One region of the Roseibium porphyridii genome, then DNA from elsewhere that is predicted to be linked to it. Evidence: predicted binding sites of a transcription regulator. Region 1 holds the regulator's gene; each other region holds the start of a gene.

Region 1 (9,913 bases):
CACCGGGTTTATCGAAACCTTGCAGGGACCAGCGAAAAACGACCGGGAGGCGCAAGACCGTTTCCTGTCGATCATGCTGGATCAGGCCGGTCGGATGCGTCGATTGATCGATGATATTCTGTCTCTGTCGCGGATCGAACTGAAGGCTCATGTCCGTCCTGACAGTGTTGTCGACTTTTGTGAAGTCGTCCGCCACACATCGGATGCCTTGTCTCCTCTCGCCAAGGATCTCAACGTTACCATCCGGCTGAACATGCCTGACCAGGCGGCGAGGGTGATGGGTGAACGAGATGAACTCATTCAGGTGACGGAAAACCTAATCGAAAACGCCCTGAAATACGGGTCGGAGGGTGAGTTCGTGGATGTCTCGTTGTCCGCTCAGTCGGATGCGGCAGCTGCTACCGGCTGGGAACTCTCCATTCGCGACTACGGTGACGGTATTCCGACAGAACACCTGCCGCGTCTGACGGAGCGGTTTTACCGTGTGGATGTTGAATCCAGCCGTGCTTTGAAGGGAACAGGGCTGGGTCTGGCAATCGTAAAGCACATCCTGACCCGCCATCGCGCGCGCTTGGACGTTGAAAGCGAACCTGGAAACGGTGCCGTTTTCAAAGTGTTTCTGCCATCGATAATCGAAGGCGAGGGCACAGACGAGGCCGCGTCCACTTAAAGATCAGTTTCGCATGAGAGTTCTGACTTGAATCATCCATTGCACAGCAGAGCCGCCGTCAGACCCTTTCTGCAAGTTGGCAGAGACCCGTCCAGCGAAGACGTAGCTCTCCGAAAGATTGAGATGAAGGCTGGATCTTGAACGTGAGTGTCCATGTTTTGCTTTTGACGCAATCTGGCTCGGATCGAGCTAACCATGGCATCTCATTCAAAGTTGGCGATGAGTCTCGCTGATTATCAAAGCCAAGGATGTGTTTATACGGCGAGCAACGAGTCGTAAAATGACGGTCATATTGACATAAAGCTTTGATGAAACGAAAAAATCTCTTTTATTTCAGTTATTTAAATTGTCACAAAACTGAAAAAGAACTGTCATAGAACTCTCATCCATGGGCCCTAGGGTCCCGGCATCGCTCGCGCATTTCTGCGACTTGCGATCCTCTACAAACCTTGACATTCAAAGGGAGTGGTCAAGTGAAATTTACGACCCTCGTAAGCGCAACTGCTCTGGCTGTTGCTTCTACCGCATTTGTTGGCGCAGCTCAGGCTCGCGATCAGGTTCAGGTTGCTGGTTCTTCCACCGTCCTGCCGTACGCTTCCATTGTTGCTGAAGCCTTTGGTGAAAACACCGATTTCCCGACACCGGTTGTGGAATCCGGTGGTTCTTCCGCTGGCCTGAAGCGCTTCTGTGAAGGTGTTGGCGAAAACACCATCGACGTGGCAAACGCTTCGCGCAAAATCCGCGAGAAAGAGATCAAAGCCTGTGCTGAAGCTGGTGTTAAGGACATTATAGAAGTCCGCATCGGTTACGACGGAATCGTCTTCGCATCTCAAAAAGACGGCCCGGCCTTCACGGCGTTCCAGGCAGCAGACATCTTCAACGCTCTCGGCGCCAAAGTGCTGAAAGACGGCAAGATCGTCGACAACCCATACAACAAATGGGCTGAATTCAACGCTGACCTGCCGGATGTCGATATCGCTGCTTTCATTCCGGGCACCAAGCACGGTACCCGTGAAGTGTTCGAAGAAAAGGTTCTGGCAGTAGGCTGTGAAGCAACCGGCGCCCTTCAGGCAATGCTCGACAGCGGCATGTCAGAAGACGACGCGGAAGATGCTTGCATCGACGTGCGTGCAGACGGCAAGTCCACCGACATCGACGGCGACTACACCGAGACGCTTGCTCGCATCGACTCCAACCCGAACGGCATCGGCATCTTCGGTCTCGCATTCTACGAGAACAACACCGACAAGCTGAAAGTTGCGACCATGGGTGATGTGGCTCCGTCCACGGAAACCATTTCTACCGGTGAGTACCCGGTTTCCCGTCCGCTGTTCTTCTACATCAAGAAGGCGCATATCGGTGTTATCCCGGGTCTGAAAGAATATGCGCAGTTCTTCACAGCAGACGAAATTGCTGGACCGTCCGGCCCGCTGGCTCAATACGGCCTCGTTGCCGATCCTGAGCTCGCTGCCACGCAGGCGTCTATCGAAGCTGAAGAAACAATGAAGTAAGAGAGCCTCGGCTCATTCAGAAAGGGGCGGCAATTCCCGTCGCCCCTTTTTCGTTTCCGGACATACACACTCTGGGGGACCATATGTCCTTGTTCTGGCTCGTCGTGATCGTGCTTGCCATATCTTTGGTAGGCTACATCGTGGGGCGCGCACGTGCCTTGACCAGCGCTTCTGGAGAGATCAGCCAACTGCACTCTCTTCCGTCCTACTATGGGGCAAACGTGGCCATGAAGGCCGCCGTTCCTGCGTTTCTGGTTTTGATTGTCTGGCTGCTGGTGCAGCCGTTTTATATTAACAGCACTATTTCCAGCGCAATTCCCGAAACCGCCATCCAGGAAGGCTCATCGCTGGGTCTTGTCATGGCAGAGGTGCGCCGCGCAGCGATCGGACTGGAAAATGCGGTTTCCAGCGGCCAGATGAGCGAAGAATTCGCAAGCAATGCCCGCGCAGATTTCACCGACATTACCGCCCGTCTGAAAGCTGCCGGACAAATTGTAACGTCCGATATCACGCAGCCGGTCATGCGGGCAGCACAGTCCTATCGGATCATGGCGGCGACCGGCAGTCTTTACATGTCGATTGTCGTTATCCTCATCGCGATTGCAGGAGCGCTTTGGGGCCTGAAGGAAACCAACAAGGATTTCCGCGCTCGAAACACGGTGGAAAACGGAATACGGGTCATCCTGTTTTCTGCGGCCCTGATCGCCATTTTGACGACGGTGGGGATCGTGCTGTCTCTGGTGTTCAACACGATTGAATTCTTCAGGCTTTATCCGGCGATGGATTTCTTCTTTGGCCTGACCTGGTCGCCGAGCTTCTCCGGTCGTGGCGGCTCGTCAGAATTGGGGATACTTCCACTGCTTTGGGGCACATTCTATATTTCGATTGTCGCTCTTGTTGTAGCGGTTCCCATCGGCCTCTTTGCAGCTGTCTATCTGTCTGAATATGCCAGCTCGAGGGTTCGCTCTGTCGCCAAGCCACTGCTTGAGATCCTGGCCGGTATCCCGACCATTGTTTACGGTCTCTTCGCATTGCTGACAGTCGGGCCGCTTCTCTTGTCGGTATTCGGCGACAATGGGCTCGGGATCATGCAAGCCGGTACGGCCGTCATGACGGCAGGTCTCGTCATGGGCATCATGCTGATCCCGTTTGTGAGCTCGCTCTCCGACGATATCATCAATGCAGTTCCCCAGGCGATGCGTGACGGCTCTTACGGCCTTGGTGCAACGAAATCGGAAACGGTAAAGCAGGTCATTCTTCCCGCTGCTCTTCCGGGTATCGTCGGCGCAATCCTGCTCGCGGCCTCGCGCGCAATCGGCGAAACGATGATCGTTGTACTCGGGGCTGGCGCAGCCGCGCGCCTGAGCCTCAATCCTTTCGAAGCCATGACGACGGTGACTGCGAAAATCGTCAGTCAGTTGACCGGCGATGCCGACTTCGCGTCCCCGGTTGCTCTGGTTGCCTTTGCCCTCGGCATGACGCTCTTTGTGGTGACACTTGGACTTAACATCGTCGCACTCTACATCGTGCGCAAGTACCGGGAGCAGTATGACTGATGACCGACGCAACACTTCCTCCCGCAACGTCCGAGCCCTCCAGCGCGAAGTCTGTTCAGCCCAAGTCGCTTTATGCGATCGATGAACTGACCCGTAAACGGAACGCGGCGGAGAAGCGCTTTCAAGCCTACGGCATTGGAGCGATTGGAATTGGCCTGTTTTTCCTCGTTGTCCTGGCCATCGCCATCATTTCCGAGGGCATTCCCGCTTTCACCAAGACGGTTGTCGAGGTGGAGTTCACGCTGACACAAGAGCAGTATGACGAAGCGGAGGGCCAGCTCTTCAAGACCAAGGCCTATGCGCAGATCTTTATCGAAGCTCTGCAAGGTCAGCTTGAAGAAAAGGGCCTCGACGTTCCCTTCGACGCCAGCACGATTGAACGTATTGTCGGCAAGCCCGGCGGCGACATCAGATCGTTTTTCAAGGCGGATGAGAGCCAGCTTGGACAGCCCGTTTCGTTTGAACTGGCAGCTTCCTCACGCGTTGACGGTTATCTCAACGGACGTGTGACACGCGAGAACATGACCGACAGCCGCTTCTTGCAGAAAGCAGATCTGGACCTTGTCGATATCCTGGTCGAGGCCAATATCATCAGATCTGTCTTCAACTGGAGCTTTATCACCGGAACGGATTCAGGCGTCGACAATCCGGGTGGGGCCGGCATTGGAGCATCGGTGATCGGCTCCTTCTTCATGATGCTGGTGGTTCTGTTTTTGTCGCTCCCCATTGGTGTGGCAGCCTCCATTTATCTTGAAGAGTTCGCACCGCAGAACAAGTTCACCGATCTGATCGAGGTGAACATATCGAACCTGGCTGCGGTTCCTTCCATTGTGTTCGGCATCCTGGGTCTGGCCGTCTTCATCCAGTTCATGCATCTGCCGCAGTCGGCACCGCTGGTCGGCGGCCTTGTGCTGACACTGATGACGCTCCCCACGATCATTATCTCAACACGCGCCTCGCTGAAGGCGGTGCCTCCGAGCATTCGCGACGCGGCACTTGGCGTCGGCGCTTCGAAGATGCAGGCGATCTTCCATCATGTGCTGCCACTCGCAATGCCGGGTATTCTGACGGGAACCATCATTGGTCTGGCACAGGCGCTGGGTGAAACTGCACCTCTGCTTCTGATCGGGATGGTCGGCTTTGTTGCGCGCGGATATCCAGATGGCTTCGTGTCGGGCTTCCTTGATCCGAACTCTGCCATGCCGGCTCAGATCTACACCTGGGCAGCCAGGGCGGATTACGCATTCTACGAAAAAGCTTGGGGCGGTATCATCGTCCTGCTGATCTTCTTGCTCACAATGAACATTCTCGCGATCATCCTGCGCCGCAGGTTTGAGCGCCGCTGGTGAGGATTGATGCGATGAACGAGATGCCGAACATTGAACAGGCGATAAAAATGACCGACAGCAAAATCTCTGCAAACAAGGTTCAGGTCTATTACGGCGACAACCAGGCCATTAAGGACGTGGATATTGAAATCCAGCCGCGTTCAGTGACAGCCTTTATCGGACCATCTGGTTGTGGCAAGTCGACGTTTCTGCGAACCATCAATCGCATGAATGACACCATCGACATTTGCCGTGTCGAAGGCTCGATCAAGATTGACGGCGAAGACATCTACGATCCCAAGGTCGATCCGGTGCAGTTGCGCGCCAAGGTTGGCATGGTGTTCCAGAAACCGAACCCGTTTCCGAAGTCAATTTATGACAACATCGCCTACGGTCCGCGCATTCATGGTCTGGCAAAAAACAAGTCAGAGCTTGATGATATCGTCTCTTCCAGCCTGCAAAAGGCAGGTCTCTGGGAAGAGGTGAAGAACCGGCTGGATGAGCCCGGAACCGGCATGTCCGGCGGTCAGCAGCAGCGCCTCTGTATTGCCCGCGCGATTGCCGTCAGTCCTGAAGTGATCCTCATGGACGAGCCGTGTTCGGCTTTGGATCCGATTGCGACCGCGAAGGTGGAAGAGCTGATCGACGAATTACGCGAGAACTATACGATCGTGATTGTGACGCACTCCATGCAGCAGGCAGCGCGTGTGTCCCAGCGCACGGCATTCTTCCACCTTGGCATTCTGGTTGAAGAGGGGCCGACACAGGACATCTTCACAAACCCGAAAGACAAGCGTACTCAAGATTACATCACTGGCCGCTTTGGCTAAGAAATTCTTTCGAGATTACTAAAGAGGACAAAGTATGTCTGAGCATACAGTCTCTGCCTATGACGAAGAACTAACGGAAATGGCCGGCAAGGTCGCCGAAATGGGCGGTTTGGCTGAAAAGGCTTTTGCCGATGCCGTTTCTGCACTGGTGTCACGGGACCTGGATCTGGCCAAAACCACCATCGCCCAGGATGAACGGCTTGATACGTTGCATCAGGAAGTGGAAGCAAAGCTGATCGAAATGATCGCGCGCCGTCAGCCCATGGGGCAGGATCTGCGGGAAATTACGGCTGCCACACGTATCGCCAATGATCTGGAACGTGTTGGAGACCTGGCCAAGAACGTTGCCAAACGCGCTATTGCGATCGACAACAGCCTTGGGTCTAAAAAGCTTGCGATTGGTGTCGAGCACATGACCGAGCTTGCGCTGAGCCAGCTGAAGCAGGTCCTGGACGCTTATACACGCAAGGATCCGGAAGCAGCGAAACGCGTGCAGGAAGCCGATGCGGAAGTGGACGCGATCTACACGTCGCTGTTCCGCGAGCTTCTGACCTACATGATGGAAGATCCAAGGGTCATCACGCAGTGTGTCCATCTCCTGTTCTGCGCAAAGAACATTGAGCGCATCGGTGATCACGCGACCAATATTGCGGAAAACGTCTTTTACATGGTGACCGGTGAGCGGCTTCCGGAGGAACGGACCAAGCTGGACGAGACCACCAGCGTTTCCTAACAGCCGAGCGAAATTTCGAACGAACGATCCGGCCGGCGCGCCTGTGCCTGCTGCATGATATGGAGCGAGATGTATGCCGAAGGTGCTCATCGTTGAAGACGAAGAACCGCTTAGTCTTCTGTTGAGATACAATCTGGAAGCGGAAGGATACACCGTTGAATCGTGTATTCGTGGCGACGAGGCTGAAATTCGGCTGCGGGAAAGCGTACCGGACCTTTTGCTGCTTGATTGGATGCTTCCGGGTCTGTCTGGGATCGAGCTTTGCCGTCGCCTGAGGGCCAGGGAAGACACCGAGCGACTGCCTGTCATCATGCTGACGGCACGCGGTGAAGAGGCCGAGCGCATCAGAGGACTGTCGACAGGCGCGGACGACTACGTCGTGAAGCCGTTTTCCGTACCTGAATTGATGGCGCGGGTTCGCGCAATCCTGCGCCGGGCAAGTCCTGAAGTGGTGTCCACAATGCTGCGGTCCGGAGATATCGAGCTGGATCGTGAAACACACAGAGTTCGCAGGAATGCAAAAGAAGTCCATCTTGGACCCACTGAATTCCGGCTGCTGGAATTTCTAATGACATCACCCGGACGGGTCTTCTCACGTGAGCAATTGCTTGATGGTGTTTGGGGGCATGACGTCTATGTCGACGAACGTACCGTCGATGTTCACGTCGGTCGCCTTCGCAAGGCGCTGAACAGGGGCAAAGCCAGGGACCCCATCCGAACCGTCCGTGGTGCCGGATATGCGTTCAACGATCAGTTTTCGGTGGTTGCGTGACGAAGTGACGGACCATCAAGCGCAAAATCACAACAAAAAGCCCGCCAATCTGGCGGGCTTTTCGTTTTCGATGCTGTTTGATCGCTATCCCGCGCGGGCGATCACTTTGCGATCGCGGCGACGATCTGCAACCGGCTGATAAGCGATCTTGCAGTGGTGCGCGCAATAGGGAACACCGGCGTCGGACTGACGTCCGCAAAAGTAAAAATCGTCAGTCGCAGGATCGCCAATCGGCCATTTGCATGTCCGTTCGGTCAGGGTCAGGATCGACGCGCGCTCTGAAATTGGCACCAGCTCAGCGATTGGCTCAAGGTCTGGCTCTGCCTCGACGATAGGTGTCGGTGCGATGTCCGCCTTCAGGGCTGTTGCACCGATGGTCTGCGGCTGCGGCGTTGGTTTCTTTGGTGCGGAAGTCCCGGTTGCTGGCGCGTTGGTGCGTGGACGGCGAGGCTTGCTGCTGGACGATGAGGACTTTGCGCGACCTGACAGTCCAAGCCGATGTACTTTGCCGATAACGGCGTTCCGGGTTACGCCACCCAGCTCACCCGCAATCTGGCTTGCACTCAAGCCATCGCTCCAAAGCTTTTTGAGAAGCTCAACCCGTTCGTCTGTCCAACTCATTGCCGCACCTTTTCATTTGACCGTTTTGCCGGCCATTAACCTCGTGCTAGGCATGCGCAGGCACGCCCACTATGGCATATCTAGTGCCTAAGAATGATTAGCCCCACGAGATCTCGTGTTTGAATATCAAGAGGTTACAATAACGTTAATTTGTCAGGCAACCATTCGCCGGAAACCAGTTGGGGATGAAGCGACTTTTCCCCAAGTATGGCGAGGCCCTTGAGACTTTTGCTGAATCTGGGCTCAGACGCTGCAGGTAGCGGAAACGCGCCATTTCCATTGACAGGCCTCGGGGCCGCGGGTGTATAAGAAAGCCGCAGCGTGCCGCCTCTTCGGGGCGGCATGTTGCATTTTGGCCTGACACAGTAACTTTGACATCGTTGCCCATGCCGGGCGCGAGCGTTGCTTTCGTGCAGGCGTTCTTAAGGAGACAAAAGAGGTTATGTCCGAGACTGCATTATTCGGTAACTACGCAAGATCGAACCTGTCGTTTGATCATGGGGAAGGTGTCTGGCTTGTTGCGAAAGACGGCCGACGATTCCTCGATTGCGGTTCCGGTATTGCCGTCAATTCCGTAGGGCATAGCCATCCGCACCTCGTATCCGCGTTGCAAGAGCAGGCTGCCAAACTCTGGCATGTATCCAACCTGCATCAGATACCTGAAGGCGAGCGCCTTGCGCAGCGCCTTTGCGATGCCTCATTTGCCGACAAGGTGCTTTTTGTGAATTCCGGCGCCGAAGCGATGGAAGCTGCCATCAAGTGCGCGCGCAGGTACCACTTCGACAAAGGCCAGCCGGAGCGCTATCACATCGTAACCTTCGAGGGCGCGTTCCATGGTCGGACCCTTGGGACCATCGCTGCGGGCGGCCAGGCCAAGTATCTGGAAGGATTTGGCCCGAAGGCACCGGGTTTCGATCAGGTGCCTGCGAACGATCTGGATGCGCTCAAGGCTGTCCTTGGACCGCAGACGGCAGCGATCGCGCTTGAACCCGTCCAGGGTGAAGGCGGTATTCGGGAAATCCCGACGGACTTCCTGCGTACTGTGCGTCAGCTGTGTGATGACCACGGTATCTTGCTGATCCTGGACGAAATCCAGACCGGCGTCGGCCGTACGGGCAAGTTTTTTGCGCATGAGTGGAGCGGCATTGAGCCGGACATCATGGCCGTTGCCAAAGGCATTGGCGGCGGGTTTCCGATGGGGGCCTGTCTCGCAACAGCGGACTGCGCAGAAGCGCTAGCACCTGGAACGCACGGAACGACTTTCGGCGGCAATCCCCTTGCGATGTCGGTCGGCAATGCTGTGCTGGATGTCGTGCTTGGTGACGGCTTTCTGGAGGATGTTCAACAGAAGGGGCTCCATCTCAAGCAAAAGCTTGCGGGCCTCGTGGACAGTCATCCCAAAGTGCTGGACCAGGTGCGAGGCAACGGTCTGATGTTGGGCATACGGTGTGTTGTGCCTGTCGGTGAATATGTGGGAGCGGCACGTGATGCTGGCTTGCTGGCAGTGCCCGCGGGCGACAACGTCGTACGCATCATGCCGCCGCTCACAATTAGCGAAGAGGAAATCTCAGTTGCCGTAGAGCGCCTTGAAGTGGCTGCGCAGGCGATTGAAGCGAAACTGGTGGAAGGAGCGGCAGAATGACCGCGAACGGAAGCTACCGGAATTTTCTGGATCTGACCCAGTTTGACGGCGACGAGTTGCGCGCCATTCTTGACACCGGTCGCAAGATCAAGTCCAGCCGCAATGGCGTACGCCGTGGCGAAGGCCCGCTTGCGGGCAAGGTTCTGGCCATGATCTTCGAACAACCTTCGACACGCACGCGCATTTCCTTTGATGTCGGCATGCGGGAGCTGGGCGGTGAAACCCTGATGCTGACCGGTGCTGAAATGCA
Region 2 (9,913 bases), 480 kb from region 1:
ACTGTTTCAAAAGATGATTTCTTGAAACTCTTGCAAGAATTTCCGGATATATCGCTGGAAGTGATGCGGACGCTTGCGCTTCGTCTTGAACGCACGACCCGTGACCTTGCGGATGCGCGCAGGGGGTCCTCCGGTGGTTAGGGAGTAACACGTGGCTGAGGAATTTTCGCTTCGATGCTGGGGAGTCAGAGGCTCAACTCCGACGCCGGGTTCGAGCACTCTCCGGTATGGCGGCGAGACGTCGTCGTTCGAAATCCATGCAGGGGACGCACTCGTCCTCGTTGATTGCGGATCAGGCGCACGAAACCTTGGCATGGAGCTTCTAAAAGGTAAGCATCGCCGTTTCGATCTTTTGTTCACGCACACGCATCTCGACCACATATGCGGTCTGCCGTTTTTCAAACCTGCCTACGATCCGAGCTTTGAAGTGACTGCCTGGGCCGGTCATTTTCAGGATGAAACCAGCCTCGTCGACATCGTCAGCAGGATCATGTCGCCGCCGATCTTTCCAGTCGCGGCCAAAACGTTAAAAGCCGTGGAATTCAAATCCTTCACTGCAGGCGACAACATCCCGCGTGAAGACGACCTGGTCATTCGAACCACCAAACTGAACCATCCGGGCGGTGCCTGCGGCTATCGGTTTGACTACCATGGCAAGTCGATCTGCATCATTACGGACCACGAACATGGCGACCCGGAAATCGACGCGGCCTTGCCTGACTTCGTGCGCGGCGCTGACATCATGATCTATGATGCCATGTTTACTGACAGCGAATACGTTTCCTTCAAGGGCTGGGGGCACTCTACGTGGGAAAAGGCCGTTCAGTTGGCCAAGGATGGAGATGTGAAAACACCTGTGCTGTTCCATCACGATCCGCGCCGTTCAGATGATGAGCTCGATGAAATCGGGCTTGCGGCACAAAACAGCTACCCGGGTATGTTGGTTGCAAGTGAAGGCATGGTGTTGCGGCCCTAACGAGCCGCGACGGGGCCAGAAATTAAAGACGGGCCTCTAAATTAAAAAAGGCGGCCCAAACGGCCGCCAAAAAAATAATACACGCTAAACTATTGATCGCCTGCCGACTGCAGGAGTGCGGGAATTCCTTGGTTGCACCCGGAACTCAGACGCTCTCAACTTCCAAACACGTAGAGAACGAATGACCTTTGCGATCAAAAGTTGTTTACAGGGTGTATACATTAAGTGCATGGTCCATTTGGGCTAAACGTGTCGAAATCTTTTTCAGAACGCACGTGAGAAATGCCGAATTGACGTCGCGTATGTGAGAACCTTGGGGGGCAAGGGTGGTCATTTCTGCGGAAAAATTCCTGCATTTGTCCAATCTTGCAGTGGCCGCTGCGATGGATCCGCTTTGCTGGCAACCGTTTCTCGACGAATTGGGAAAGGTGCAGGGTACGCACATCTGCACGCAGTTGATCGGCTTCGATCAGCTCACCAAGGTTGCACCGCTGGCATTTGCCTCTGGCTATGATCCGGGGATCCTTGAATTATACGAAGCGCACTATGCCGATAAGAACCCATATGCGGCTCATTTCACCAAATGCCCGGTTGGAGACACCATCTCCTCTGACGAGATGATTGTCCCTGGCGAACTCAAGAGAACATCCTTTTATGCGGATCTTCTGCTGCCTATGGAAGACATCTGGGGTGGTGGGGGCGCCATGCTGGCCAACGACGCGGATCGCATGTTTCTGATCGGAGGCAACATAAGGGAAAGAGACCGGGCAAAATTTGAAAGCGACTGGCTTCAGCTCTGCAAGGATCTGGCTCCCATCATTCGGCAGTCGCTTGAAATAAATCGCACGATCGCGGGGCTGTCGTTTGAAAAGTGGGCCGCCGAACAACACAGGCTCGGTTCACGGACTGCCATACTGCTTGTTGATGCCGGCAGAAGGATCCACTACGCCAGCAGCGAGGCCCAGGAACTGCTTGCGGAAGGCAGTGTCATCGAGGCAGCATTTGGCGAGCGTATCCGGTTTTGCTCAGATGCCATCCAATTTGAATTCAGTCATATGGCCCAACTTCAAGGCAATGGCCGACGAGCACCATTTGGCAACTGGAATTTCAAGGACCAGAAAGGCCAGGGCTGGACCTGTCACGCGATGTCCGTCCGCCTGGATGAATTGGACAGAACGCCGTTCAGGGCATTTGTTTCCAAGAACAACCCGGCGCTTCTGGTTGCAATCAAACCTGAAGCTGACATGGAAACACTGCAACAACAGGTTCAGGACTGTTTTGATCTCAGTAAGACGGAAGCCACCGCAGCCGTGATGCTGGCAAACGGCCAATCGATCAACCAGATTGCCATGAACCGAAGCGTCAGCGTTCATACCGTGCGCAATCAGATCAAAGCAGCCTTGTCGAAGTCAGGGTGCCATCGACAGAGCGAACTTGTCTGCAAAATCGAGCAGTTGCGCCTGAGTGGCGGTCGGTGACCGGACTACAACTCTTCACTTTGACTCACATTCCCGAAGGTCTTATTGCGCGTCGCAGCATATATGTGGAAACTCCGAGGCCTTGAAATGAAGGGTCAACATGAGCTCACTTTCGGACAAAATGCGATACATATTGCGCGGCGGACCGCCGGAAGCCGGCATTCCTGACCGTGTGCGCGCCGAAATCCGCGCTCGTGAGGCCTCTTCGGAACGTCTGATCAGTTGGGTTCAACTGGCGCTCGTGCTGTTTTTCTCGACGCTTTACATCATTGCGCCACGTGCTGAGGGGTCAGCCGGGTTCAATTTTGTGCCCTTTGCGCTCGGAGCGTATTTCCTCTTCACGATCTTTCGCTTGCTACTGTCCTACCGTTTCGAACTCCCGCAATGGTATCTGCTGATTTCTATCGGCGTCGACATGGCACTGCTGGTCGGGCTCATTTTTTCATTTCACATTCAATATGATCAGCATCCGGCGTTTTATCTCAAGACGCCAACACTCATGTATGTGTTCATATTCATCGGTTTGAGAGCTCTTCGTTTCGACCCGCGGTTTGTATTGACAACGGGTCTTGTCGCTGTCGCCGGCTGGCTTGGCCTGGTGTTTTATGCCGCCTTTGCCGACATGGACTCCATGCGGGTCACCCGAAACTATGTGGAATACCTGACCGGAAATTCGATCCTGGTGGGGGCAGAGCTGGACAAGACCATGGTGATCTTCGCAGTCACCGTGATCCTGTCGGTCGCGCTCTATCGGGGACGCTCAATGCTTTTCGAAGCAACGCGCGATCATGCTGCGGCCATGGACTTACGGCGCTTCTTCGCGCCAGAAGTTGCTGCGTCTATTACCGATGCCAATACCGAACTTCAGGCAGGTGAAGGCAACCTGCGTGAGGCAGCCATCCTTTATGCGGATATTCGCGGGTTTACCTCAGTGTCCTCGTCGCTTCCTCCTGAAGTCGTTCTGAAGGTGCTTGCCGAATATCAGAACCTGGCGGTTGAAGTGATCAATCAGGCCGGTGGTCGGGTCGACAAGTTCCTGGGTGACGGCATTCTGGCGACCTTTGGAGCGGTTCAACCTTCGGAGAGTTTTGCCGCCGATGCACTTGAAGCTGCGACCACGCTCGTGGAAAGCGTCAGGTCGGATCAACAGCGCTTCCGCTTGGCCGGCTGGCCGGGAACTTTGACGATTGGAACGGCGGTTGCTGCAGGACCGGTAACGGTCGGTGTCATCGGCTCAAAGAACCGGCTGGAATTCACCGTTATCGGCGATGCCGTCAACCGTGCTGCAAAAATGGAAGACGCCAACAAGGCGCAATTGACAAAGGCGCTGACGGACAAAAGCACTTGGGAACTGGCGCAAAGCCAGGGGTATCTGGGTCCGGATGTCGAAATCCGTTGTGAAACGGTCGTATCAGGCGTCCTGAAGCCGTTGGATCTCGTTGTCTTGGCGCGGTGAACCAGAGCGCAACTTTACAACCTCCTTCACACTGTTTTCCTCGGAAAGCTTGACCGCAGGGCATTTCTCGGTCACTTTGGCGCGTAAATTGACTATATCGTCAATAGAGAGAATTAAATTCATTGATTTCAATGAATTATGTGTTCAGGGAGAGCGATGTGAAATTGGATTCCTCACTGGCTGCCATTGTTACTGGTGGTGCATCCGGGCTCGGTGCGGCGACGGCGCGCATGCTTGCAGCTGAAGGCGTCAAAGTAACCCTCTTCGATCGCAACTCCGAGCAGGGCGAGGATATGGCCGCGGACGTTGGCGGCTTGTTCGTTAGCGTCGATGTGACGGATCAGGCGAGTGTGGAACAGGGATTTAACACGGCCCGTGCTGCACACGGGCAGGAACGCATACTTGTCAATTGCGCCGGTATTGCCCCTGTTGCCAAGACCACGTCTCGCGGTGAGCCGCACCCCATCGACATGTTTGAAAAGGTGGTGGGCGTCAATCTGATCGGTTCTTTCCGCTGTTTGTCTCTGGCGGCCACCGGGATGGCAGATCTTGAGCCCGTGACACCTGATGGTGGCCGCGGCGTGATTGTTTCTACTGCTTCGGTTGCCGCTTTTGACGGTCAGATAGGTCAGGTTGCCTATGCCGCGTCGAAAGCCGGTGTCGCAGGCATGACGCTCCCTGTGGCGCGCGATCTGTCAAAGTCCGGCATTCGTGTGATGACTATCGCTCCCGGGATATTTGAAACGCCTATGCTCCTCGGTCTATCTCAGGAGGTTCAGGACAGCTTAGGCCAGCAAGTGCCGTTTCCTTCGCGGCTCGGCAAGGCGTCGGAATACGCCCAGCTTGTGAAATCAATCTGCGAGAATGACATGCTCAATGGCGAGACCATTCGTCTGGATGGTGCTATCCGTATGGCGCCGCGTTAGGGTACAGACCTGTCAATCTTTACAATCCTGCCAATGACCTGACCGGTGGAAGCGGGCCATGTTGCAGCTTTCCACTGCAAGATCTTCAGTTGACTTGTTTTTTTTAACACGGCCGGTTCAGTTTCCTTTTTAATGTGACGCAGCGTTGCCGGATTTTTCCCGGCGCCCTGGTACGCACGGGAGAAACCAATGGCCGAAAACGCGCATGAATTAGCGCCCCATCATCTACCTTATTTTATTCCAGCTGCCGACGGTAGCGACCAGATGATGACGAGTGTCCTCATCGGACTGATCGTCATCGTCGTGCTCCTTGGCACGTTTTACCTGTATTTGCATTCATTGCCTGAACGCCTGGCACACAAGCATGGCCGCATTCAATTCGAACTTGTTGCTGTGCTTGGGTTGTTGGCACTGTTCACCCATAACCAGATTTTCTGGGTCGCAGCACTCGTTCTGGCATTCGTGCAACTGCCGGATTTCATGTCACCCTTGGAATCGATAGCCAACTCGATGAGCAAACTCGCAAATCGTTCTGGGGATGATGCCTGTGAGCCCGCGCAGGCGAATGAGGGCTCTCCTGAAGGAGCTGCTGCGTCCGAGGCGCTGCCTTCTCAACCGGCAGAAGATCCCGGATCGGTAGCGGCAACACAAGCAGTTGGTGAAGCTCCGGTGGTTCAGGCTGAAAAGCGGGAGGACACATAATGTTCGAGACGCTTTTCAGTGCAATGATCACAATTCTTCCTGACTATTTGTTTCGCAGATACGTACAGGGCAAACGAATTGGTCACGAAATCACACTCTATTCGGTCTGGTATGAGCTTAGGTTCGGCATTGTGACGTGCCTGATGCTCACAATCACATTGATCACCCTGATTTTTTATTATCACCCAACGGCAACAAGCGCGGTGTCCACATTCCGCACAATTCCCATCCTCCCGGAAGCATCCGGTAGGGTGGAAGAGATATTCGTTCCCAACGAACTTGAGACAGAGATCAAGGCGGGAGCGCCAATCTTCAAGTTGGACAGCAGTCGGCAGGAAGCTGATGTCGTAACCGCGAAGCAGCAGGTTGAGGAAATCAAGGGTGAAATTGCACTCGCAGAGGGCGAACTTGCGGTCGCGTCTGCACAGGTTGACCAGGCTGAAGCTTCATTGAAACAGGCTCAGGACGAACTTGATACACGGCAGGAATTGTTTGAACGCAATGCGAATGTCGTCAGTGAGCGCGACCTGGAAAAGCTTCAAAACACGGTCGATTCCCGCACGGGAGCACTCGAGGCTGCGAAAGCAAACAAGGACCTGGTTGAAACCAAGATCAACGTTGCGTTGCCCACAAAGCTGTCCAGTGCAGAGGCAAAGCTTGAAGAAGCCGAAGTCGAATTGGGGAAGATGACCGTATATGCCGGCGTCGACGGCATGGTCACGCAATTCGTGCTGCGTCCCGGCGAGATCGTCAACCCGTTGATGCGCCCGGCAGGGATACTCATTCCTCATGATTCAGTGCAGGAACGGATTGTGGCCGGTTTCGGACAGGTCGAGGCGCAGGTGATCAAACGGGGAATGATTGCAGAAGCGTTTTGTCCTGCCGTTCCATTCACCATCATCCCGCTGGTCGTGGCCGATGTTCAGTCTGAAATTGCCGCTGGTCAGGTCAGCACTGGGAGCCAGCTTGTGGATGCGACCAAGGCGTCGGAAACATCGACTGTAACTGCGATCCTGGAGCCTTTGTATGAAGGCGGGCTCGACAAGCTGCCACCGGGTGCGAGTTGTGAGGTGAACGCCTATACCAGCAATCACGACAGGTTGTTGGAAGACAAGGACTTGACGACAGCGCAGTATGTTTTCCTGCATGTGATCGACACTGTTGGCCTGGTGCATGCAATTATTTTGCGCAGTCAGGCCATTCAGTACCCGATCAGAACACTTGTGCTGTCTGGGCACTGAGTTGCCGGTCCGGATCGGGCGGCTTTTTCCGCCCGATCCCGGTCCTGGGTGTCAGCTTGAATAGCTGACGACTTCAATTTCAATGCCGTCATCATCGTCGAAATAGAATCGGCGACCCGGTTCATAGTCACCGTGATTGTGGGTCTTGTAACCACCGGCCTTTATGCGCTCTTCCGTGGCGTCCAGATCGTCCACCACAACGGCAATGTGGTTGAGGCCACCGTGGCGGGAATAGCTGCTTTCCTTCACCGCTTCCGTTTTGTGCGCAGGTGTATAGGCCGCCACATAACTGGTTTCGTTGCCGATGTGATACGTGGTGCCACCGTCCTTAGCTGCACCTTTCCAGCGAACTTTCCATCCGAACCACGTTTCCAGCCGCTTTGCGGTCGCTTCCGGGTCGCTGACGGTGACGTTCACATGTTCCAAAAAGGGGGCGCTCATCTGGTGTCCTTTCTCAGATTGACTTGATCGGGACACTGGAGATAATTCCTCAAGTTAAGTTGAGGTCAAGAGGGAAAAGGGAAAAAATTGAATAGGGTTATGCGAGGGAGTGATCTTCTCAGTATTGGTGAACTGGCGAGCAGAACCGGTCTTTCAGTGTCGGCGATCCGTTTTTACGAGGAAAAGGGTCTGGTGCATCCCGTGAGAAACGAAGGCGGTCAAAGGCGATTCCTGCGCGCGGATATCCGAAGACTGTCTTTTGTTCTGGTTGCACAGGAATTCGGGTTTTCAATTGGAGAAATCGCCGGACAGCTGAAACAGCTACCAGAGGGTAGAGCGCCAACAAAGGCAGACTGGACCCGCATCGGAAGGGACTTTCGCCGGCATCTGGATGATCGGATTGAGCGCATGACGACATTAAGGGACAAGTTAGATGCGTGTATCGGATGCGGGTGTCTGTCGATGAAGTCCTGCCAGCTTTATAATGCTGGCGACGCCGCGTCCCGTCATGGCCGGGGTCCACGTTATCTGCTGGGAGACTTGCCGGATCCCGATGTCATTGAAAAAGCCGCCCGTTTGAACAGGCCCCGTCGTTAGAAAAAACAATCTGCTGCATTGCGTCAATGGCGTGAGTGAAGAAATTTCACGCTATTTATCAGAGTCTTGAAGTGTAATTGCCTTCAATCCTTCATATCCAGTTCTGCGTTTTAATCCATCTGTCATCTACCCGTCATCGCTCTGTCACGTGGACCCATTTAATGCGTGGTGTGCGCAACAATGCGATTCACCTCAGCCATCCGATGGAGAGCCACTATGGATCATATCAACAAGGACGATCTTTCCTGGGACGAATGGGACGAAATGGTCCGTCCCACTTCTGAAACGACAGATTTCGATAAAATTGTCGAATCCGGCCTTTCTCGGCGTGGTTTTCTCGGAGGCCTGGTGGCATTCGGATCCGGTGCGGCTGTCATGGGCCTCGGCACTGGAGCGAGCCTCCTGAGTTCCACTTCCGCCAGGGCGCAGGATGCTGGCCGCTTTGCATTCAGCCCGGTTGGCGTTGCGACCGACAGCACGGTTCATGTTCCGGAAGGCTACACATGGGACATTTTGGTGAAATGGGGCGATAAACTCGTTTCCGACGCGCATGATTTCTCGCATGAAGCCGGTGTGCCGATCAGTTCTGCCGACAAGGTCTTCGGTGAAAACACGGATGGCATGGAACTTTTTGCCGTTGGTGACAAGCAGGTCATCGCGGTGAACAGTGAATATGTGAACCCCAAGATAAATCTGCCGCATACTGAAGATGGAACCCCACAGACGGCTGATGATGTCCGTATGCTTCAAAACTTCCAGGGCGTTACAGTCATGGAAGTGGAGGAGGGCGAAAATGGTTGGCGCGTGGTTGTCGACAGCCCGTTCAACCGCCGCATCACGCACAACACGGAAATGGCGATTTCCGGTCCGGCTGCCGGTCATGATCTGTTGAAGACTGAGGCAGATCCAACAGGAACACGGTCTCTGGGCACCTTCAACAATTGCGGCGCCGGCAAGACGCCATGGGGCACATATCTGACCTGCGAGGAAAACTTCAACGGTTACTTCGGCTCCACGGATCCGGCCATCGAGCTTCCCGAAGACTTCAAGCGTTATGGCATTGCTGCTGAAAGCCGCTATTCCTACGAGAAGTTCGATGATCGTTTCGACATCTCCAAAAACATCAACGAGCCACGCCGCGCTGGCTATATCGTCGAGATCGACCCCTCTGATCCAGCATCGACGCCCGTAAAGAGGTCCGCGCTTGGTCGTTTCAAGCACGAAAACGCTGCTTGCGCGCTGGCACCCAACGGTCAGGTCATCGTCTACATGGGAGATGATGAGCGAGGTGAGTTTCTTTACAAGTTTGTCTCGAGCGGCACCTACACTCCGGGCGCATCGACAGACGGCCTTTTGGACAACGGTACTCTGTACGTCGCCAAGTTTGCAGATGACGGAACTGGCGAATGGATGGCCTTGACCCCGGAAACGACCGGCATGAGCCTGGAAGAAATCTCGATCTTCACGCGCATGGCGGCTTCAAAAGTAGAGGCAACAACAATGGACCGTCCGGAATGGGTTGCGGTCAATCCAGTTGCCGTCGAAGCGTACTGCGCGCTGACCAACAATAAGAATCGAGGAGTGAAACCGAATGCCGGTGGTGACGACACCGCGGTGAACGGTCCTAATCCGCGTGAGAAGAACAATTACGGCCAGATCGTCCGTTGGTATCCCGAAAACGATGATCATGCAGATACCAAATTCAAATGGGATCTCTATGTCATGGCCGGGAATCCGGATGTCCATTCTGGAACCCCTTATGCGGGTTCGGACAATGTCCATGCAGGCAACATGTTCAACTCGCCTGACGGCATGATGTTCGATACTTCCGGTCTCTTGTGGATCCAGACTGACGGAAACTACAAGAATGAGGGTGATTTTGCGGGCATGGGCAACAACCAGATGCTGGTTGGTGATCCCGTTACAGGCCAGATCGAACGCTTCATGACTGTTCCTTATGGATCTGAAGTCACCGGCATTACGTGGTCGACCGACCGACGCACGCTATTTGTCGGCATACAGCATCCTGCTGCACCATTCCCCGACGGCGAGGGCAAACTGGCGCGTTCGTCCGTGATTGCGGTAAAGCGCGCCGA
Region 3 (9,913 bases), 1.6 Mb from region 1:
CTTCCGATGCGAGGACCGCAAGCCGGTTTTCCGAAATCTGTGTGAGGCAGGAACGCAGGACATCGCGGAACGCAAGCTCGACGCTGGACCCTTTTGAAAAACTGATCGCTTTGGCAAAAAACGGCTTTCGTTCATCCTCCGCGGCGCCCTCGGAAAACCGGAAACCCCGCTCGGCTTTGCTGAAGGGAGAAAACCGGAAGGGCACATCCTTCAAAAGTGCTTTCGCAGCTTCATAGATCGATAGACTTGGACCCGCTTTCAGTTCCATTTCCAGCTCAACCAGCGGCTGGCTGCCAGAGCCCGCCAGGATGTTTCCGGTATCAAAAGCAATCTCGATATGCGAACCGTCTGACGCACGGGTCAGCTCGCGGGTGGTCCGCTTCATCACCGTTTCAAAGCATTCACTCAAAGGCTTTTCGCCAATGATATCGCTGAGCTTTTCCTGGACTGACGGATCCTCGATGACGGAAAAATCAAGGGCCCGGCTCTTCACAGGGTGCTCGGATTCAATTGGCGATGACAGACCGCCCATCACGCCGGTACCCAGTTTGGCCGTTTGCACCCAACTGCGCCCCGACTTCCTCACACGCAAGGAGATTTTAGCCCTGCGCAATGCCTGATCCGGTGTATCAAAATAGATGGATTGCAGGGTCTTGGTAACCGACCTGCTGGCCGTAAAACCTTCAATGGTACCAGCGCTTTTCATGGCATCTTGCGCCATTGGGTCAAGTTCGAGCTTAAGCTCGATTTCACGTCCTGATTTACTCATGCAAATTTTCTATCCAAGGTAAATCAGCTTGTCCAGAAAAAGCGCACAATTTGCGCTTTTCTTCGCAGGCTAAGTAATTTGAGTCGGCGCTTGGGATAGTGGAACACTTTCGGGCTCAGGACGCATCATCCGATGTGCGGGCCTTTTGATCCCGACAATTTAAAGGCTTCCTTTATCCGTTTCACCTGACTACATAAAACAGACACACCGCTTTCTTCTCTAACCGCTTGCATCCTCCAAGACTGCATGATAGGCACGCTCTCCGGTGTCAGTTGCCCCTCTGGCGGAACTGGTAGACGCGCGGGATTCAAAATCCCGTTCCTTCGGGAGTGCCGGTTCGATTCCGGCGGGGGGCACCACTGTTCAAACGCTCAGCCCATTCGCGGCCACGCTTTCAACCCTTCTTCGCAGCCTCAAAAAAACAAACTCGATCCGCATTCCAGTGCCGGACACCCCAAAAAGTGACCGACTGCGCTTATTTCCGTAGGTGACTTTTAACCCCTCTCCAGTTATGGAGGCGACATGTTGAGACGCCTTTATGACTGGACACTGTCCCTCGCTGCCGGACCGCGCGCACCCGCCGCGCTGGGCTCCGTTTCTTTCGTCGAGAGTTCCTTCTTTCCGATCCCGCCGGATATCCTTTTGATCCCGATGGTCATCGCCCGCCGGGAAAAGGCCTGGTGGTATGCATTTTTGTGCACGTTGACCTCCGTTGCCGGCGGTATTCTCGGATATCTGATCGGCATGTTCCTGTTTGAGCAGGTCGCTCAACCGATCCTTTCCTTCTATGGAAAAATGGACAAGTTCGACGAGTTTCGGGTCGTGTTCAATGACTGGGGTTGGTGGTTCGTCTTCATAGCCGGCTTGACCCCGTTTCCTTACAAGGTCATCACCATCGCTTCGGGTGTAGCAGGCCTGAGTTTGCCGGTATTCATCTTGGCAAGCATTGTTTCCAGGGGCATACGCTTCTTTATCGTCGCCGGACTGCTCTATGTTTTCGGTCCACCGATCAAGGAGTTTATCGAAAAACGCCTCGGTCTCATGTTCACCATATTTGTGGTGCTGCTGGTCGGCGGTTTCCTGTTGATCAAATTTATCTAAACCGAACGAGGGTGCGATGTCGGCGGACCGGATGGCGCAAAACCTGATTGGGCTGATTTTTGTCGCGGGGCTGGCAGTCATTGCAACTGCCTGGGGTTTCCAGCTGATCGGCGGCTATATCCCTTGCAAGCTCTGCCTGGAGCAGAGAATTCCCTATTATGTCGGCCTGCCGCTCACTGTTGTGGCTTTCATCCTGCATATTCGTGGACGCAGCGGAATGGCATTGCTGACGCTACTGGCGGTGGCAGCTGTTTTTGTCTATGGCGCCGGATTGGGCATCTACCAATCTGGTGCAGAATGGCAGTTCTGGGACGGACCGAATGATTGTGGCGGCGGGAGCGCTGCGCCGGCTTCAGCCGCAAACATGCTTCAGGCGCTTCAGTCGACACGCGTCGTCAGCTGCACGGAGGCCAGCTGGCGGATGCTCGGCCTGTCCTTTGCGGGCTGGAACGCTGTTGCCTCCGCCGGTCTTGCCGCTCTTGCGCTTTTGTCCGCTTTTCTGTTGAAACGGCGCGAAAATCAAACAACGATAGGCGCATGAGCGGATCCAAGCACCCAAAGGAAAAGCAGCGCGAAGAAGCGCTAAGAGCAATCGACAGGGTTGAAGCGGAAAGCGAAACCATCGTCGGTTCGACCTTCGTGCGCATGGCGGACAGAGCCAAGAACCACCTCAACGCCGCAGACAAGGATCCAGACGACCGGATCGAGATAATTGGCACGCGGATCGGCCGGTCGCTCGGTGTTGTGTTTGCGTTGGGACTGGTGATCTATCTCTTCGTTACCTACGTCATGGGTTAGCGACGACAAATTGAGCGGCGGCGCGAATTGCGGGCCGTCAGGGAACCAAAATGGCATCTATCAACCCGATAAGCAGGAGCGGATGGTCAGAGCGCAGAGCGCCGGGCCTCAAGGATTTCGAGGCCATGGCCAGCGAAATTCTGGCCGGCCTGCCGGACGATTTGCTGCTGCGCTGCGGACATTTGCAGATCAGCCTGGCCGATTATGCACCCGATGACGTGCTGGATGAACTCGGGATTGAGGATCCGCATGATCTTCTGGGCCTGTTTGAAGGTCAGGGGCTGGCACAAGGCGGCGATGCCGTTGGCACCGGCCAGATGCCCAACCGGATTTGGCTGTTCAGACGGCCCATTCTGGACTATTGGGCGGCAATGGACGAAACGCTGGGCGACGTAGTCGCACATGTCCTCATACACGAAATCGGCCACCATTTCGGCTTGTCCGATCAGGACATGGAACGAATAGAAGCCGCAACCGAGCGATAGTTCCGGTCACGGCTTCCAGCAGTTTTGTGAGCAGAACTTATTCAGCGGCTTCTTTTTGCGCCCGCGAAATTGATTCAATGATCAGTTTCTTGGCTGCTTCCGCACCTTCCATACCGGTGACTTTTACCCATTTGCCGGGCTCAAGATCCTTGTAGTGCTCGAAGAAGTGCTTGACCTGCTGGACGGTGATTTCCGGCAGATCGGTGACATCGGAAATCGCGTCGTAGCGCTTGCTCAGCTTGTGTGACGGAACGGCGATGATCTTTTCATCCTGGCCGGACTCATCTTCCATCAGCAACACACCGATCGGACGACAGTTCATAATGGCACCTGGAACGATAGGCCGCTGATTGACAACCACCACATCGATCGGATCGCCGTCACCGCAAAGCGTGTGTGGCACAAAACCGTAGTTTCCAGGATATCGCATGGGCGTATAGAGAAAGCGGTCGACATACATCGCCCCGGCTTCCTTATCCATCTCATACTTGATCGGTTCACCGCCGACGGAAACCTCGACGATGACATTGATGTCTTCCGGCGGGTTCTTGCCGATCGGCACAGCGTCCATACGCATTGAAACACTCCTGTTGATCTGTGGTGCGTCTATCGCAACCCAGCCGGATAAGTGCAAGTCCTTAATTATTGCATTGCACCTAATTGATGAGCATGCCTCTAATGACGGAAAAGCCAGTCAGGGGGAATCCATGTCACCATTTTTCCGAAAGGTATCGCGGATATTGGCCGTTTTCGCGGCAGTCGTGGCGCTGACAACAGGAAACGGCACTGCTGAAACCATCGAAAGTACTTACACCAAAATCCAGCTTCAGAATTGCGTGCAGTTGGAAACCGCCGCGGAAGAGGGCACATTTGGCGGCTCCTGGGAATGCCCCGGATACAAGGGTCAATCGGTCTACGTTGCCGAGGGCGACCTTCGCATGTTTGTCTCTTTCGGACCTTCTGCAGCGGATGAACCGGCGGCCGGCCAGACCTTACCAAACTTCAATACGGTCAATGACACCCTGGAATGGCGGCTGCGAGACGGTCAACCATTTGCGACTATCCTGCGATGGTTTCCAAGTTACGGCGATGGCGGCAAGACAGGCAGCGTCCTGATTGTCACTCAGCTGAAAGCAGGCGGCGAAACCTGCCAGATTGCCCGCGTTGACGCGCAAACGAACAAGAATGCCAATGTTCTTGCAAGACAGGCGGCGGACACGATGGCCGGCCAGTTCGATTGTTCCAGACCGCCTGAAACAATTGGGAATGCAGGAAACACTCAATGAGGAGAAGGGAGAGTCAGCCGCCGGTGGCTGGCCACACATAGATCGACAGTTCCAAACGCCGACCACCCAACCGGTACCATGACTTTGCCGCAAGCCGTCCACCAACGGCCTTGTAGAACGCCCTGGCGGGTTTGTTTTCACTGAGCACCTGGATGGCAATACCGGACAGGTTTCTGGTTTCCAACGTATCCTGAACGCTTTCAAAAAGTGTACGCCCGAACCCGAGGCCCTGATACTCGGGCTTCAGGTAAAGTTCATAGATTTCACCGTCCATTCCGGTTCTGTGCAGACGGCAGGGGCCATAGGTTGCATATCCTGCAGGCGTGTCGGCTATGCTGAGAATTTTGATTTCAACGCCTCTCGCAAGAGCGCCCCGCCACCAGCCGGTTCCCCTGCGTGAGATCATCTTTTGAAGATCAACACCGTGCAATACGCCCCTGTAGGCTCCAAGCCAGGCTTCACTATGAATACCGGCTAGCGCCTCACAATCAGCGGCTCGGGCCGCGCGGAGATCAATCAGGTCCGTAGTCATTCTTTTGAAAGGATACATCAAGCAACGGGACGGAAAAGAGGCAATCCGTTGCGATTGACAAAAAGATGGGGTTGCCAGTTTCGCTGTTCGATTGATTGCGAATGATGGCGCTCGACAACAGGATCTGGAAAATGAAAAGGGCCGGCTTTACGCCGGCCCTTCAGGTGCCCTGATGTTTGACTCACTAAATCTGGCTGGCTGGTAAGAACCCCGGGGGGCTGGGGGGCTAATGCATTCCGCGATCCCTACTGGCCATACCCATCAGGGTATGATGCTAATATGGTGCGCCAAAATGGCTGGCCAAGGGCTGGAATGCGGCAAAATCAAGGAAATTTAGGCGTTCTTTCAAGGCAAACCACCGTTACATTGAGCGCCCTCATCTCATCGGCTTTTTACTCGGCAATTATGACGTAAAAACTGACGTATGTGCTGTTCTTTCATTTGTGGGCTTGCCATCGGGGCCTATGCCAACGCATCATGACAGCTGGGTGACAAACGGGATTCAGGCGTGATTCTCGTTTCAAGCGAAACCGCAAACGGAAATGGAGGCGGAATGAGCGAAGCCGATGACAGCGCGTTTCAGCGCGGTGCGAGATTGACCCTCTCACCGCAAAGCCAACCGGCTCCCCCTCCAAGACCTGTCGTTTCATTTCATCGAAAAGAACTTGATACCATCCTTCGGCTCTACGGCCGCATGGTTGCGGATGGTGAATGGCGCGACTACGCAATCGACCTTCTAAAGGACAAGGCAGTCTTTTCCGTCTTCCGCCGATCCTCGGAGATGCCACTTTTTCGAATTGAGAAAGACCCAAAGCTGGCGCGGCGGCAGGGCGCATATTCTGTGGTCGCCACAGGTGGCATGATCCTGAAGCGTGGCCACGACCTCGCACAGGTGCTCAAGGTCCTTGAAAAGAAAAAGCATCTTCGCGTCGTCGACGCCTGAACCGATTTCCCGTTCAGATAAAAAAAGCCCGGCAAAAGAGCCGGGCTTTTCAGTTTCAGTTGCAGTGCAGATTATTCGCGATTGCCGAACAGCGACAACAGCATCAGGAACAGGTTGATGAAGTCGAGGTACAGACGAAGAGCGCCCATGACGGACTTCTTCGTGGCGACTTCACTGCTGTCACCTTCGTAGTACATTTCCTTGATCTGCTGCGTGTCGTAAGCCGTGAGGCCGGCAAACACCAGAACACCGATCACTGAAACGGCAAACATCAGAGCAGACGATGCCAGGAAGATGTTGACGATCGAAGCGATGATGATGCCGATCAGGCCCATCATCAGGAACGAACCCCAACCAGACAGGTCTTTTTTGGTGGTGTAACCGAAGATGCTCAACGCGCCGAAGGATGCGGCGGTGATGAAGAACACCCGTGCAATGGAGCCACCGGTATAGACCATAAAGATCGGCGCAAGCGAAATGCCCATGATGGACGCGTAGACCAAGAACATTGTTCTGGCGGTGCTAGCGCTCATCGACTGAATGCGCGCGGACAGCCAGAGAACCATTCCGAGCGGCGCAAACAGCAGCACGAAGTAAATCGGCCCACTGAAGAGCGTTTGTGCAACGGCAGGATTGCTGACAGCCAGCATATACGTGCCGAGTGCGAGGAAGCCGGTCAGCGCGAGGCCGAGTGTCATGTAGTTGTAGACACCCAGCATATAGCTGCGCAGGCCCTGATCGATGCCGGCCTCGGCGCGTGCGCCGGCAACCGAGTAGGCACCCTGAGATTGACGGTCAAAGGTCGACATGGTCGTGGTATTCCCCTTCTAGATAGAAGCACGTGAACTTACGTGCAGCACAACTCCCTCAACATATGGGAAAATGCGGACATAAGCTCAAGACGGTTTTCCTGAAAAAATCGTAATCTTTTCCGCTCAAACCCGCAACAATTACCCAAATAGTCTGATTCAGCGCTTATTTCATCGCTTTCAGGCGCGATGCAATTTGCCGATCGCAGTCCCCGCCAGGGTTGCGAACCACCTCTTCGGCGGCAAAATCGAGGATTTCGCGTTCTTTGTCACGCATCTGTTCGACCGAAACGCCAGGCTTGAACCACTGCAAAACAGCGTAGTCACCACCGGCGTCCGTCAGAAACGCCAGCGGTTTGCCGTCTTCCATGATGCCCATGCGGCCGACACGAACTTCCTCAACGGTGACATTGCGAGCGTCTCCATCAACGGTCAGCCGGCTTTTGGACAGCTTCATCTTCTTGAGTTTTGAAGACGCCGTTCCGTTCCAGGTCCGGTAGAACCGATTGCCTTTTTTCTCAACTGAAAGACAGGAGTTCTTGTAATTCGGAATGGACAGACGCTCGGCGGTCACTTCAAACGGCTCTTCACCCTTCGGTGCCAACGTGTATTTCATCGCATGTTCACCCGTCCGGTAAACACGGATGCCGACCGGCGTATAACCACTGTCGTTGATCGTACGGGTAAAGAAATCGAACTGGTTCTGATCATTGGTGCCGGCGCGGCGATAGAGCCAGCGCTTTGGCAGTCCGTCTTCGAACACCAGCCAGTCGCTGACCACAAGCCCGCGCGGCCCATCTTTTGTGTTCAATTGCCAGACGCCGGTATGAAACGGGCTTTCCGCAAATGCGGGCTGACCAAACGAAAACGTCGTTGCGGCAGCAAGTACCACGCCTTTGGCCAGTGATCTGAGAATGGTTTTTTTAGTGAATTCAAGCATGGAACAAGCCCCTGTTTACTCTAGGCCCTAGTCGGATAGCCAAGATCAAAACAGCATGCAAGCGGCGTCGGGCCGAAGTTCGACCGAAAGCGCCTGTTTTTCATGAAAGTTTCCTGACATGGATAATTTCCATATCAGGTCGCTTGTATCAGTCGAGGTCCTAGAGGTTTCTAAGAACCGGGGCCGGCTTTTCACCCAACACGCGCCAAGTGCCGATCAGGCCGAAGCCGACTGTCAGGACGAGTGCAACAAGCGCGGCACCCGCAGCTGTAACCGGCATGACGACGAACGATCCACCCATGATCTGAGTGATCACGTACCAGGCTGCCACACCTCCGGCCACCAGGGCAAAAAGGGCGGTCACCAATCCGAGGATCGCGTATTCGAGGCCGTAGGCAATGATCAGGCGTGTGCGTGTGGCACCCAAGGTCTTGAGTATAACGGCATCGTAAATGCGACTGCGGTGGCCGGCAGCCAACGCACCTGCCAGAACAAGCACGCTGGCAATCAGCGTGATCGAGCTTGCTCCCCGGATGGCCCAGGCAAGTTGTGCCACCAGATCATTGACCTGGGATATGGCGTCCTTGACCCGAACCGCAGTTACGGTCGGGAACGTGTTTGATACGGTTTTCAAAAGCGCCAGCTCAGCGTCCGTCGGCACTTCTTCGTCCCAGCCGAGTGTCATGAGATGGGCATGAGGAGCACCCGCAAAGGTGTTCGGCGAAAAGACCATGACGAAGTTGATTGCCAAGGACTGCCATTCAACATCCCTCATGTTGGCGATCTCTGCGGTAATTTCCCGGCCCAAGACGTTGACCGTGACCTTGTCGCCAATAACCAGCCCAAGGTCTGTCGCGGCCTCGGCGTCGAATGAAACCAATGGTATGCCGCTGTAGTCTTCCGGCCACCATTCTCCTGCCGACAACGTGGAGTTATCCGGAAGCGTGGCCTCGTATGTGATGCCACGGTCACCGCGAAGAACCCAGTCCGAGCCATCTTGTGCCGGCACGAAATCCTCAGACGGGATGTCGTTCAGGCTCACGATCCTGCCGCGCAACATGGGCACGCTTTGGAGGTTGGCGTTCGGCGCTTCGTCCTCAAGTAGCGTCTGGAAGGTGTCGCGTTCATGGCTTTGGATATCGACAAAGAAGAAGCTTGGCGCCTGATCGGCAATCGTGGCCGTCAATTCCCGCCGCAGGTTGCCATCGATCAGCGCGAGTGCCACCAACAAGGACAGCCCAAGACCCAGCGACAAAACAACAGAAGGTGTCAAGGCACCAGGGCGGTGAATATTGGCAATTGCCAGGCGCAGTTCCGTAGATCTGACGCTCGGCAGGCGTTTTGCGGCAAACATGATCAGACGCGCAACAATCACAAGCAAAAGGAACGCACCCGCTGAAGCGACGATGTAAACTCCAGCAATGGTCTTGTCGTGAGCAAGCAGGATTGCAATGGCGGCCAGGGCCACAACCGTGACCATGGTTGCGAACAGATACCGCTTGCGCGGAAACTTAGCCCCGCCTGTCACGATATCCCTGAATAGGGCGGTCGGCGGAACATCATGAGCGCGACCGAGAGGCCACAATGCGAATGCAAGTGCTGTCAGAAGTCCATAGATCAAACCAAGACCGAGCTCGGCAGGATAAATGTTGGCGGCAAGCTGAACCGGCAACACGCCGGACAATGCCGCACCAGCCGCAAATGGTATCAATGCGCCAATGACAAGGCCGATGGCGATCCCGATCAGTGCCAGAACAATCATTTGAACCAGATAGATCTGGAATACAAATCCGCCGGTCGCACCCAGGCACTTGAAACTGGCAATGACTTCACGCTTGGTCTCCAGATACGCCCGGATGGCGTTTGCGACACCCACACCTCCGACCACAAGTGCGGTCAGACCGACGAGCGTCAAAAACTGGGCGAACCGACCGATACTGCGCTGCAAACCAGGCGAGGCATTCGCACGCGAACGTATGCGCCATTCGGCGTCGGGCTGGTTCTGCTTCACGCTTTCCACCACTCCTGAAAGCGTTTCAAGACTGGGGGCCGGATCCATCCGAACGCGGTAGTGCCAGCGTATCAGACTGCCAGGCTGGACAAGGTCGGTATCCGGAAGCGCTGCTTCAGACACCATCAGCCTTGGACCAAACTCCATGCCGCCGGCAAGTTTGTCCGGCTCGATTTCAATGACATCAGAAATACGCAAGGTCGTGCGCCCGAGCGCAATCGTATCACCAACGGAAATAT

The links. Region 1 encodes PhoB, which activates phosphate uptake and scavenging genes when phosphate is short. Its sites were predicted from a motif close to TGTCATNNANCTGTCAT; they were not measured.
Region 2: a site for PhoB is predicted at 7,938-7,954, ahead of K1718_RS19705 (PhoX family protein). Genes of this name have one in related genera too.
Region 3: a site for PhoB is predicted at 5,449-5,465, ahead of K1718_RS02240 (DUF2794 domain-containing protein). Genes of this name have one in related genera too.

What each region holds. Positions count from the first base shown of each region.
Region 1 covers NZ_CP120863.1:4,729,532-4,739,444, reverse strand. Annotated here, with positions in the region: gene K1718_RS21765 (ATP-binding protein) at 1-670, shown strand, start outside; gene K1718_RS21760 (substrate-binding domain-containing protein) at 1,144-2,181, shown strand; gene pstC (phosphate ABC transporter permease subunit PstC) at 2,265-3,737, shown strand; gene pstA (phosphate ABC transporter permease PstA) at 3,737-5,086, shown strand; gene pstB (phosphate ABC transporter ATP-binding protein PstB) at 5,134-5,895, shown strand; gene phoU (phosphate signaling complex protein PhoU) at 5,930-6,628, shown strand; gene phoB (phosphate regulon transcriptional regulator PhoB) at 6,702-7,400, shown strand; gene K1718_RS21730 (GcrA family cell cycle regulator) at 7,485-8,021, opposite strand; gene K1718_RS21725 (aspartate aminotransferase family protein) at 8,464-9,663, shown strand; gene argF (ornithine carbamoyltransferase) at 9,660-9,913, shown strand, end outside.
Region 2 covers NZ_CP120863.1:4,253,292-4,263,204, reverse strand. Annotated here, with positions in the region: gene K1718_RS19750 (cyclic nucleotide-binding domain-containing protein) at 1-141, shown strand, start outside; gene K1718_RS19745 (MBL fold metallo-hydrolase) at 152-976, shown strand; gene K1718_RS19740 (helix-turn-helix transcriptional regulator) at 1,303-2,454, shown strand; gene K1718_RS19735 (adenylate/guanylate cyclase domain-containing protein) at 2,555-3,910, shown strand; gene K1718_RS19730 (SDR family NAD(P)-dependent oxidoreductase) at 4,069-4,836, shown strand; gene K1718_RS19725 (hypothetical protein) at 5,026-5,538, shown strand; gene K1718_RS19720 (HlyD family secretion protein) at 5,538-6,779, shown strand; gene K1718_RS19715 (VOC family protein) at 6,831-7,220, opposite strand; gene soxR (redox-sensitive transcriptional activator SoxR) at 7,320-7,817, shown strand; gene K1718_RS19705 (PhoX family protein) at 8,034-9,913, shown strand, end outside.
Region 3 covers NZ_CP120863.1:469,161-479,073, reverse strand. Annotated here, with positions in the region: gene K1718_RS02285 (CYTH and CHAD domain-containing protein) at 1-769, opposite strand, end outside; tRNA gene K1718_RS02280 (tRNA-Leu) at 1,044-1,128, shown strand; gene K1718_RS02275 (YqaA family protein) at 1,292-1,870, shown strand; gene K1718_RS02270 (disulfide bond formation protein B) at 1,887-2,411, shown strand; gene K1718_RS02265 (hypothetical protein) at 2,408-2,668, shown strand; gene K1718_RS02260 (metallopeptidase family protein) at 2,719-3,153, shown strand; gene ppa (inorganic diphosphatase) at 3,191-3,730, opposite strand; gene K1718_RS02250 (hypothetical protein) at 3,861-4,439, shown strand; gene K1718_RS02245 (GNAT family N-acetyltransferase) at 4,453-4,971, opposite strand; gene K1718_RS02240 (DUF2794 domain-containing protein) at 5,525-5,914, shown strand; gene K1718_RS02235 (Bax inhibitor-1/YccA family protein) at 5,986-6,723, opposite strand; gene K1718_RS02230 (hypothetical protein) at 6,890-7,663, opposite strand; gene K1718_RS02225 (ABC transporter permease) at 7,824-9,913, opposite strand, start outside.